Linked DNA regions of Prochlorococcus marinus str. MIT 0917. The protein of the gene in region 1 binds, or shares a complex with, the protein of each later gene. Links are inferred from orthologs where the notes say so. Each region holds a gene or a part of one and is shown on either strand. Other genes may lie near its edges.

Region 1 (3,877 bases):
ATCTCTGCCCAGCTCAAGATCATGTGAACGGATTAAACCATGCAAATTTAAATGTAAAAGTCTTAAGCCCAATAAAAACCCTTATCAAGAATGATGTTTCTTAACTGATTTTTTGACGATTAAACCTAAAGAAAGAATAATAATTTATTTTTAATAAAAATTAAACCATCAAGACGCTTGCTATGACTGAATTTTAAGGTATGGACGAATAAGGGTCAGAAAAAATTGATCTTAAAGATTAAGGAATATGAACGAAATCATAAAAGATTTTCAAACCTTATTAGGAGGATGTAATTCCAAAACTTTTTTTAAATAATTACCTGTATAACTATTTGAATCCTTTGCAATTTCTTCAGGAGTTCCAATAGCAATAATTTCACCTCCACGATTACCTCCTTCCGGACCCATATCAATAATCCAATCTGAACATCTAATAACATCCAAATTATGCTCAATAACAATAATTGAATTTCCTTTATCTACCAATCTTTGTATGACATCCATCAATTTATGAACATCATAAAAACTTAAACCAGTAGTGGGTTCATCAATTAAATATAAAGTTTTACCAGTAGCTCTTCTAGATAACTCAGTAGCAAGTTTTACTCTCTGAGCTTCTCCACCAGATAATGTTGGAGCAGGTTGACCAAGCTTAATGTAACCAAGACCAACGTCTAAAAGTGTCCTTAATCGATCTGCAGCTTGAGGTATTGCAGAAAAAACATCAACTGCTTGCTCAACAGTCATTTCTAATACATCGGAAATAGAATAATTTTTATATTTCACTTGCAATGTCTCTCGATTAAATCGAGCTCCTTTACATACATCACATTGAACATAGACATCAGGTAAAAAATTCATTTCAATTACATTTACCCCTTGGCCACGACAAGCCTCACATCTTCCACCTTTGACATTAAAACTGAATTGCCCTGCTTGATATCCTCTCGCTTTTGCTTCAACAGAAGTAGCAAAAAGTTGTCTTATAGGATCAAATGCACCTGTATAAGTGGCCGTATTAGATCTTGGGGTTCTACCAATTGGAGATTGATCAATAACAATAACTTTATCAATAGATTTAATACCTTTCAGTTCTTTTAATCCTTTTGGAAAAGGAACTTTCAACCCTAGAGAGTGGTTTAAAGCAGGATGAAGTAATTCATTTATTAGAGTACTTTTCCCACTTCCACTAACTCCAGTAACTGCAACTAATCTGCCTAATGGAAAATCAACTGAAAGATTTTTTAAATTATTTTTTTCACAATCAATCAAACGTAATTTTCTTTGTACTGAGTCTCTTCTACTAGCAGGGGTAGGAATAGATGAGCGCCCGCTAAGATAAGCACCAGTCAATGATCCTTTTGCGGTCAACAAACTATCTAAAGAACCTTCAGCGATAATTTCACCTCCATGCACACCAGCACCAGGACCTATGTCTACTAAATGGTCAGCAGCTCTTATCGTATCTTCATCATGTTCAACAACAACCAAAGTGTTGCCTAGATCACGTAATTTTTTTAAAGTAGACAATAATCTATCATTATCTCTTTGATGGAGTCCAATACTAGGTTCATCTAACACATAAAGAACTCCTGTTAAGCCTGCACCTATTTGAGTAGCAAGTCGTATTCTTTGAGCTTCCCCACCGGACAAAGTCATTGCTGGCCTATCTAGAGTTAAATAATCAAGCCCTACATCCAACAAAAATTGAAGACGTAATCGAATTTCTTTTAAAACTAATTCCCCAATCTTTTTTTGTTTATTAGAAAGTAATTGCTGAGAATTTTTAGTTGTCTCGAGACCCATTAATGCCTCAACATTCTCTAGTGTGGTAGAAACACTAGATGAAGTGAGATCAGTTATTGCAAAAGGTCCAAGTTTTACAGCAAGAGCTTCAGGACGTAACCTCTTGCCATGACAGCTTGCGCAAGGGACTAATTCAAGGTATTTTTCTAATTTTTGTCGAACGGCTTCACCATTTGCATCCTGTAACTGTCTTTCTAAAATAGGTAAAATACCTTCAAAAGGTCTTTTAAATCCAGAATCTTGCTTATATCTACTATCTACTTTTATTAAAATAGGCTCTTTACTACCATTTAACAAAATATTTTTTTGCTCTTCTTTTAAATCTTTCCAAGGAGTTTTTATCTCAAAACCGAATGCCTCACCAACTGAGAATAATAGTGAAAAATAATACGAATTATCTTTGTCACTCCATGGTGCAATAGCTGCATAAACCGGTAACGATGGATCAGGTACAACTCTTTCACAGGTAAATTTTTTCAAGTGACCAAGACCATGGCAATCAGGACATGCGCCATATGGACTATTGAATGAAAATAATCGTGGAGATAATTCTTCAATAACTGCTCCATGAACAGGGCAAGCGAAATTTTCAGAAAATAATCTTTCTCTATCAATACCTTTAGGAAGTTCTTCATTCTTTTTAGGTACTGCTTCAACTATTGCTAAACCATCTCCCCTTTTCAAAGTAGTACTTAAAGAATCAGTTAATCTCTCTTCAATTCCCTCTCTCGCAATCAATCTATCAACAACTACCTCAATAGAATGAACTTGATTTTTGTCTAATTCAATATTATCTGACAATTCTCTCACTTCTTTGTTAATTCTTACACGAACAAATCCCTCTGCAGCAAGTCCAGACAAAAGTTTTGAGTGTGTTCCTTTTTTACCTCTAACAACTGGTGCAAGTAATTGATATCTAGTTCCTTCAGGAAGAGTCTTAATTTGATCAACCATCTCATCAATACTTTGAGGCTTAATTGGCCTAGAGCACTCAGGACAATGAGGTTCTCCCGCTCTTCCAAAAAGCAAACGAAAATAGTCTTGTATTTCCGTAACCGTTCCAACTGTTGAGCGAGGATTATGACTTGTTGATTTTTGATCAATAGAAATTGCTGGAGACAAACCTTCAATTGAATCGACATCTGGTTTATCAACCTGACCTAAAAATTGTCTTGCATAAGCAGATAAACTCTCAACATATCGCCTTTGTCCTTCAGCAAAAATAGTATCAAAAGCTAAAGAACTTTTACCACTTCCGCTAACACCTGTAAAAACAACCAACTTATTTCTTGGGATAGATAAATCAACGTTTTTTAAATTGTGCTGCCTTGCACCACGAATAGTTATGACTTCTTCAGTTGAAGAACCAATCTTTAATGTCTTTTTTTTTGAATTAGATTCTTGGCTTCCCATTAGGGAAAATTGTTAATAGCTAATTGTATAAAAAAATATGCTCATCATGCAGCTTTATGTTCCAGCAAACTCTCCGCATAAGCATTAGCTTCTACGATTTCACCACCAGCCAATAGAGCCAATTCCCTTTTCCGGTCTGCGATTTCCTTTAAATTAATAACAATAGACTTTGTAGCACCAGCGATAACACTCTTTTTTAAAACAAAATGATTATCAGCAAATGCTGCAATTAAAGGTTGATGCGTAACGCAAAAAACTTGCTGATGAATTGACAATTCGTGAAGTAAATTAGCTACGTAACTACTGACTGATCCGCTAACACCTAAGTCGATTTCGTCAAAAATCAACAGATTAGATTGATTAAATGTAGAAAAAATTGACTTTATTGCCAAAAGAACTCTAGATTTCTCTCCCCCAGAGGCTCTTTCTGCAAGAGGTGCTAAAGGCAGACCTGGATTCGCTGAAAACATAAAATTAACTTTATCAAACCCATTCATTGTTGGTTCAGATTCTTCAAAAACAACTTTAAAACGAGCATTGGGAATACCTAAATTTTTTAAACTCATAATCAATTTATCTTCAAATTCTAAAGCAATATTTTTTCTTATTTTCGATAAATCTTTATTAGAGTTATCTCTTATGCGTCTTTTTTTATCTT
Region 2 (4,340 bases), 940 kb from region 1 along the record:
AGCTTTTTTGACTCTAAAGTCGCGAATGAATTAGGCATTGATTTTATTAGCGTAAAACTTCAAGATACAGTCGTGTATAGAAAATATAGACCCATACTATTAAAACAGTACCCATCAAAGGAGGGTATGGGCTGGCCGACTTATCTATTAGTTAATGAGCCAGAGGGTGAATTTGAAATTATTGGTGAGCTTAAAGGAGGAATTGCAAAGGGTGATTTTAGAGAAAGACTTGCAAATCTAATATCTAGCTGATCTTTTATTAATTCACCGGTTGCATTAAGCCACCACCTCCAGAATCAGAATCATCGTCATCGTTGCCTGTGTCTACGGTCAAAAGTGTATAAACCCCTAAAGCCAAAAGACTTATCATTCCACTAAACAGGCTTAGACCATATTGGTTTGAACTGATTTCTATTACTTCACCCAAGGTAAAATTACTCAAATTTTTGAGACTATAGCAATCTTTTACTTTAAAAGAGTTTTGTTCACCCAATTGAAAGATTGACCTGCATATAGTTCTGAATTGATTTATCGAGTATTTATTTGAGAATTCATTAATTTTAGCCATTCAGTGAGTTGATCTAGCAATTTATCGCTATCCAAAATACCAAGACCACGAATTGTCACGGTCGAGCTACGATCTCCTTTTTTATAGATAAATCTTCCGTGAAGATGGGTTGCCAAACCTTTTCTTAGTAACTTAAAGGCTGGCTCATCCATCATTGTTTCAAGCTCAATATTTGGTTTAGACAACTTAATTCTAGAGAAGCCACACTTCTTAGCGACTATTTTTAATTTCATTACTTCTATTAATGATTCAACTGCTTTTGGTAATGTTCCATATCTATCAACCAAATTGCTAGCGAATTGGACTAAGGCATCATTGTTTTCACATTGTGTAGCTAATCTATAAGCATTTATTTTTTCATCTGGATCAGTTATCCAATCTCCAGGTATAAAAGCTGTAACAGGTAAATCAATTTGTGTATCTTCAACAGAAGGAATATCTTGACCTTGTATTTCAGCGATAGTTTCCTGCAATAATTCCATATACAAATCAAATCCTATTGTTTCCATTTGTCCGCTTTGTTCAATACCTAAAATATTTCCAACTCCTCTAATTTCCATATCCCTCATCGCTAACTGATATCCACTACCCAAATCACTAAATTCTTTTATGGCTTTTAACCGTTTTCTTGACATCTCATTTAATTTCTCTTCGCTTGGGTAAAACAACCAAGCGTGTGCTTGTACTCCACTTCGGCCTACTCTGCCTCTCAATTGGTAAAGCTGTGATAATCCAAACTTGTGAGAATCTTCAATTAAAATTGTATTTACTCTAGGAATATCTAATCCACTTTCGACAATAGTTGTACAAAGCAACATATCTGCTTCTCCAGCATTAAATGCAAGCATTGCATTTTCTAACTCCCCTTCATTCATTTGCCCATGAGCTATCAATAACTTCACATTTGGAACCATTATTTTTAATTTATTTGCTACTTCTTCTATCCCTTTTATTCGTGGAACAATATAAAATATTTGGCCACCCCTATCAATCTCCTGAGAAATTGCGCTTCTTATTATTTCATTATCTAGCGGTGATAAATGAGTTTTAATTGGTCTACGTAATGGTGGTGGTGTTGTTATTAAACTCATTTCACGAACACCAGAAAGACTCATATAGAGTGTTCGAGGAATTGGGGTTGCAGAGAGAGTTAATACATCTACACTTTTTTTTAACTCTTTTATTTTTTCCTTTTGATTAACTCCAAAACGTTGTTCTTCATCTATAACTAGTAGTCCCAAGTCCTTATAAGTTAATTGTTTATTCAAGAGCTGATGTGTACCAACAACAGCATCAATTTGTCCATCTTTAAGTCCACTTAATATTTGTTTTCTTTCGTTAGGGGTTTTAAATCTGTTTAGTAATGATACTTTAATAGGATAAGGTGCAAATCGATCAGAAATCGTTCTCCAGTGTTGTTGAGATAACACTGTTGTTGGTGCTAACAACGCTATTTGTTTCCCTGAAGTAATAGCCTTAAATATTGCTCTTATTGCAACCTCTGTTTTTCCAAATCCAACATCACCACAAACGAGTCTATCCATAGGCTTTTCACATTCCATATCAGATTTCACCTGGATAGTGGCTTTTGCCTGATCAGGAGTTAATGGGTATGGAAATGAGTCTTCTAATTCACTTTGCCATGGTCCATCAATTGGAAACTTGAACCCTTTTTCTCTACTTCTTTCTGCATATAACTTAATCAAATCAAGAGCAACCTTTTTAACTGATTTTTTTGCCTTTTCCTTTATTTTGTTCCAATTAGCACCGCCTAGTTTACTTATTTTGGGAGTCTTTGAATTTGAATTTCTATATCTCCCTAAACTACCAAGTTGATCAGCCGCAACACTTAATTTTCCATCCATATATTTTATTACTAAATAATCTCTCGAATCACCATTAATGTTTAATTTTTGAATATTTTGGAATAAGCCTATGCCATGATTTCTGTGAACCACGTAATCACCAGGTTTCATTTTATTGGGATCTATCTTTTTACTTTCTGATTGCTTCCTTCTTCTTACATAACCAGTACTAGAAATATTATGTTGTCCAAAAAATTCCTTGTCAGTTAGTAAAGCTATTTTCCATGCTGGAAGGTAAAACCCTTCAATTTCTCCCTCATTATTATTTTTAATAGCGACCGGTATGTTGTCAGCTATAATGCTTTTAATGCCATATAAATCTTTATTATTTGGTATAAACTTGGAGATACACTCATGTTCTTCTAATAGAGAGACTGCACGACTGGGTTGTGCTGATATAATCCATATTGAATATTTATCTTTTATATAATCTTTTAATGATAAACTAATCTTACCATATTGATTAGGGAGCCAATTATGTACTTTGCTGGAAATATTAAATACATTATCCTTGTCTGTAGTATCTTCTAAATCTGTTATGTCTAGCCCTTTATAAGTATTAACTGTATCATAAATATCATTAATATTAGTATGCAGATTAGGTTTAAATAAATTTTTTGCTGTTACTGAACAGCTTTTACTCCCTATTAGATCAGTATAACTTTCATCAACAATGTTATACCAAGCATGCCCATGGGATAAACCTTGCATCCTTTCATCTACTACAATAAATGTACTATCATCTAGGTAATTTAATAATGATGAAGGCTTATCAAATGCTACCCCTAAATATTTTTTAGCAGATTCTAATACATTTGAATTTATCAACTCAGAGTACTGATCCTGTGATAACAGACTCGATATATCCTTGTCTTGAATTGATAAAAGTTTATTAATAATTAAAGGATCATAACCTTTTGGAGTAATACATACATTATCAATTGTTTCTAACGATCTTTGCGATATTGGATCAAATTCTTTAATCTTATCTAGCATATCACCAAACAACTCTAATCTAATTGGTAGTTCACTACTAACAGGATAAATATCAACTATATCTCCCCGTCTCGTCCATGTACCTTCTTGATCAACATTGTTAGATTTTTTATATCCACTTTCACTCAATTTGAGTGATAAATCTCTTAGGTTTATTTCAGCACCAACCTTTAATTTAATGCATTTTGATTTAAGATATTCAATTGGAGGGAGATGGGGTTGTAATGCTCTTTCCGTTGCAATAATTGCGATATTCTCATCATCTTTTAATTCCAATATATCACTAAGTACTTGTAACTGACCCCATACAATTTCTGTGGTTATCTGTATTGAGTCATATGGAGAGACTTCAGTTGTAGGATATAAACATGTCTTGGTCCATCCACAATCTTTTACCAGTGGATACCACCTGGTCGCTTCTTCTAATGTGGGTACAATTACTAATAATATATTGGATTCTTTCTTAGCAAGTGAAGTTGTGATTAGTGCTTTAGCTGTACGAGAAGCTCCTGTTAATATTAATCTTTCTTCTCTATTTGTACGTCCAATTAACTCATTTGTTAACTGGTGATTTTCTAAATAATTTGCAACAGACTCTAAAGTCACTATTCTTGTCGACTATTTTATTGTGATTACAATAACATTTTATTTGTCTATTGAGAAGACATAGTAAGTTAGTTATTGATTTCGAATTGATTTTATTTTTTCAATAAATGAAATTAATTGTTCTTCATTAAGTTCCTTTCTCGTTGAAACATTAAACTCTCTTTGTAAATATTCTCTTCCCTGTAAGTTGTCCCATGATAAATCTCTAAGTATACTGTCAGATTCTTCAATTAATTTATTAATATTTATATTTACTTTATTAGTTGAATGTAAAATGTCTGTCTTTTTTAACAAACTTAGATAGT

Evidence for each region.
Region 2: the proteins of uvrA (region 1) and mfd are in contact, whole or in part, in a crystal structure (PDB 4DFC), measured with the Escherichia coli proteins. The link is inferred for Prochlorococcus marinus str. MIT 0917 from one-to-one orthologs.

Annotation. Positions count from the first base shown.
Region 1 is NZ_CP114784.1:1,312,480-1,316,356, forward strand. Bases 71-3,619 are described here. They hold uvrA (excinuclease ABC subunit UvrA), read right to left. Parts: upstream 3,220-3,619; coding sequence 271-3,219; downstream 71-270. Other genes in these bases: O5637_RS07455 (HAD family hydrolase), read right to left, coding at 71-72; O5637_RS07465 (DNA repair protein RecN), read right to left, coding at 3,264-3,619. Also shown: more of O5637_RS07455, read right to left, coding at 1-70; more of O5637_RS07465, read right to left, coding at 3,620-3,877. UniProt on the Escherichia coli protein: The UvrABC repair system catalyzes the recognition and processing of DNA lesions. UvrA is an ATPase and a DNA-binding protein. A damage recognition complex composed of 2 UvrA and 2 UvrB subunits scans DNA for abnormalities.
Region 2 is NZ_CP114784.1:371,717-376,056, reverse strand. What follows is about bases 329-4,340. They hold mfd (transcription-repair coupling factor), read right to left. Parts: upstream 4,036-4,340; coding sequence 529-4,035; downstream 329-528. Other genes in these bases: O5637_RS01970 (hypothetical protein), read right to left, coding at 4,108-4,340; O5637_RS01980 (hypothetical protein), read right to left, coding at 329-442. Also shown: O5637_RS01985 (TlpA family protein disulfide reductase), read left to right, coding at 1-252; more of O5637_RS01980, read right to left, coding at 260-328. UniProt on the Escherichia coli protein: Couples transcription and DNA repair by recognizing RNA polymerase (RNAP) stalled at DNA lesions. Mediates ATP-dependent release of RNAP and its truncated transcript from the DNA, and recruitment of nucleotide excision repair machinery to the damaged site.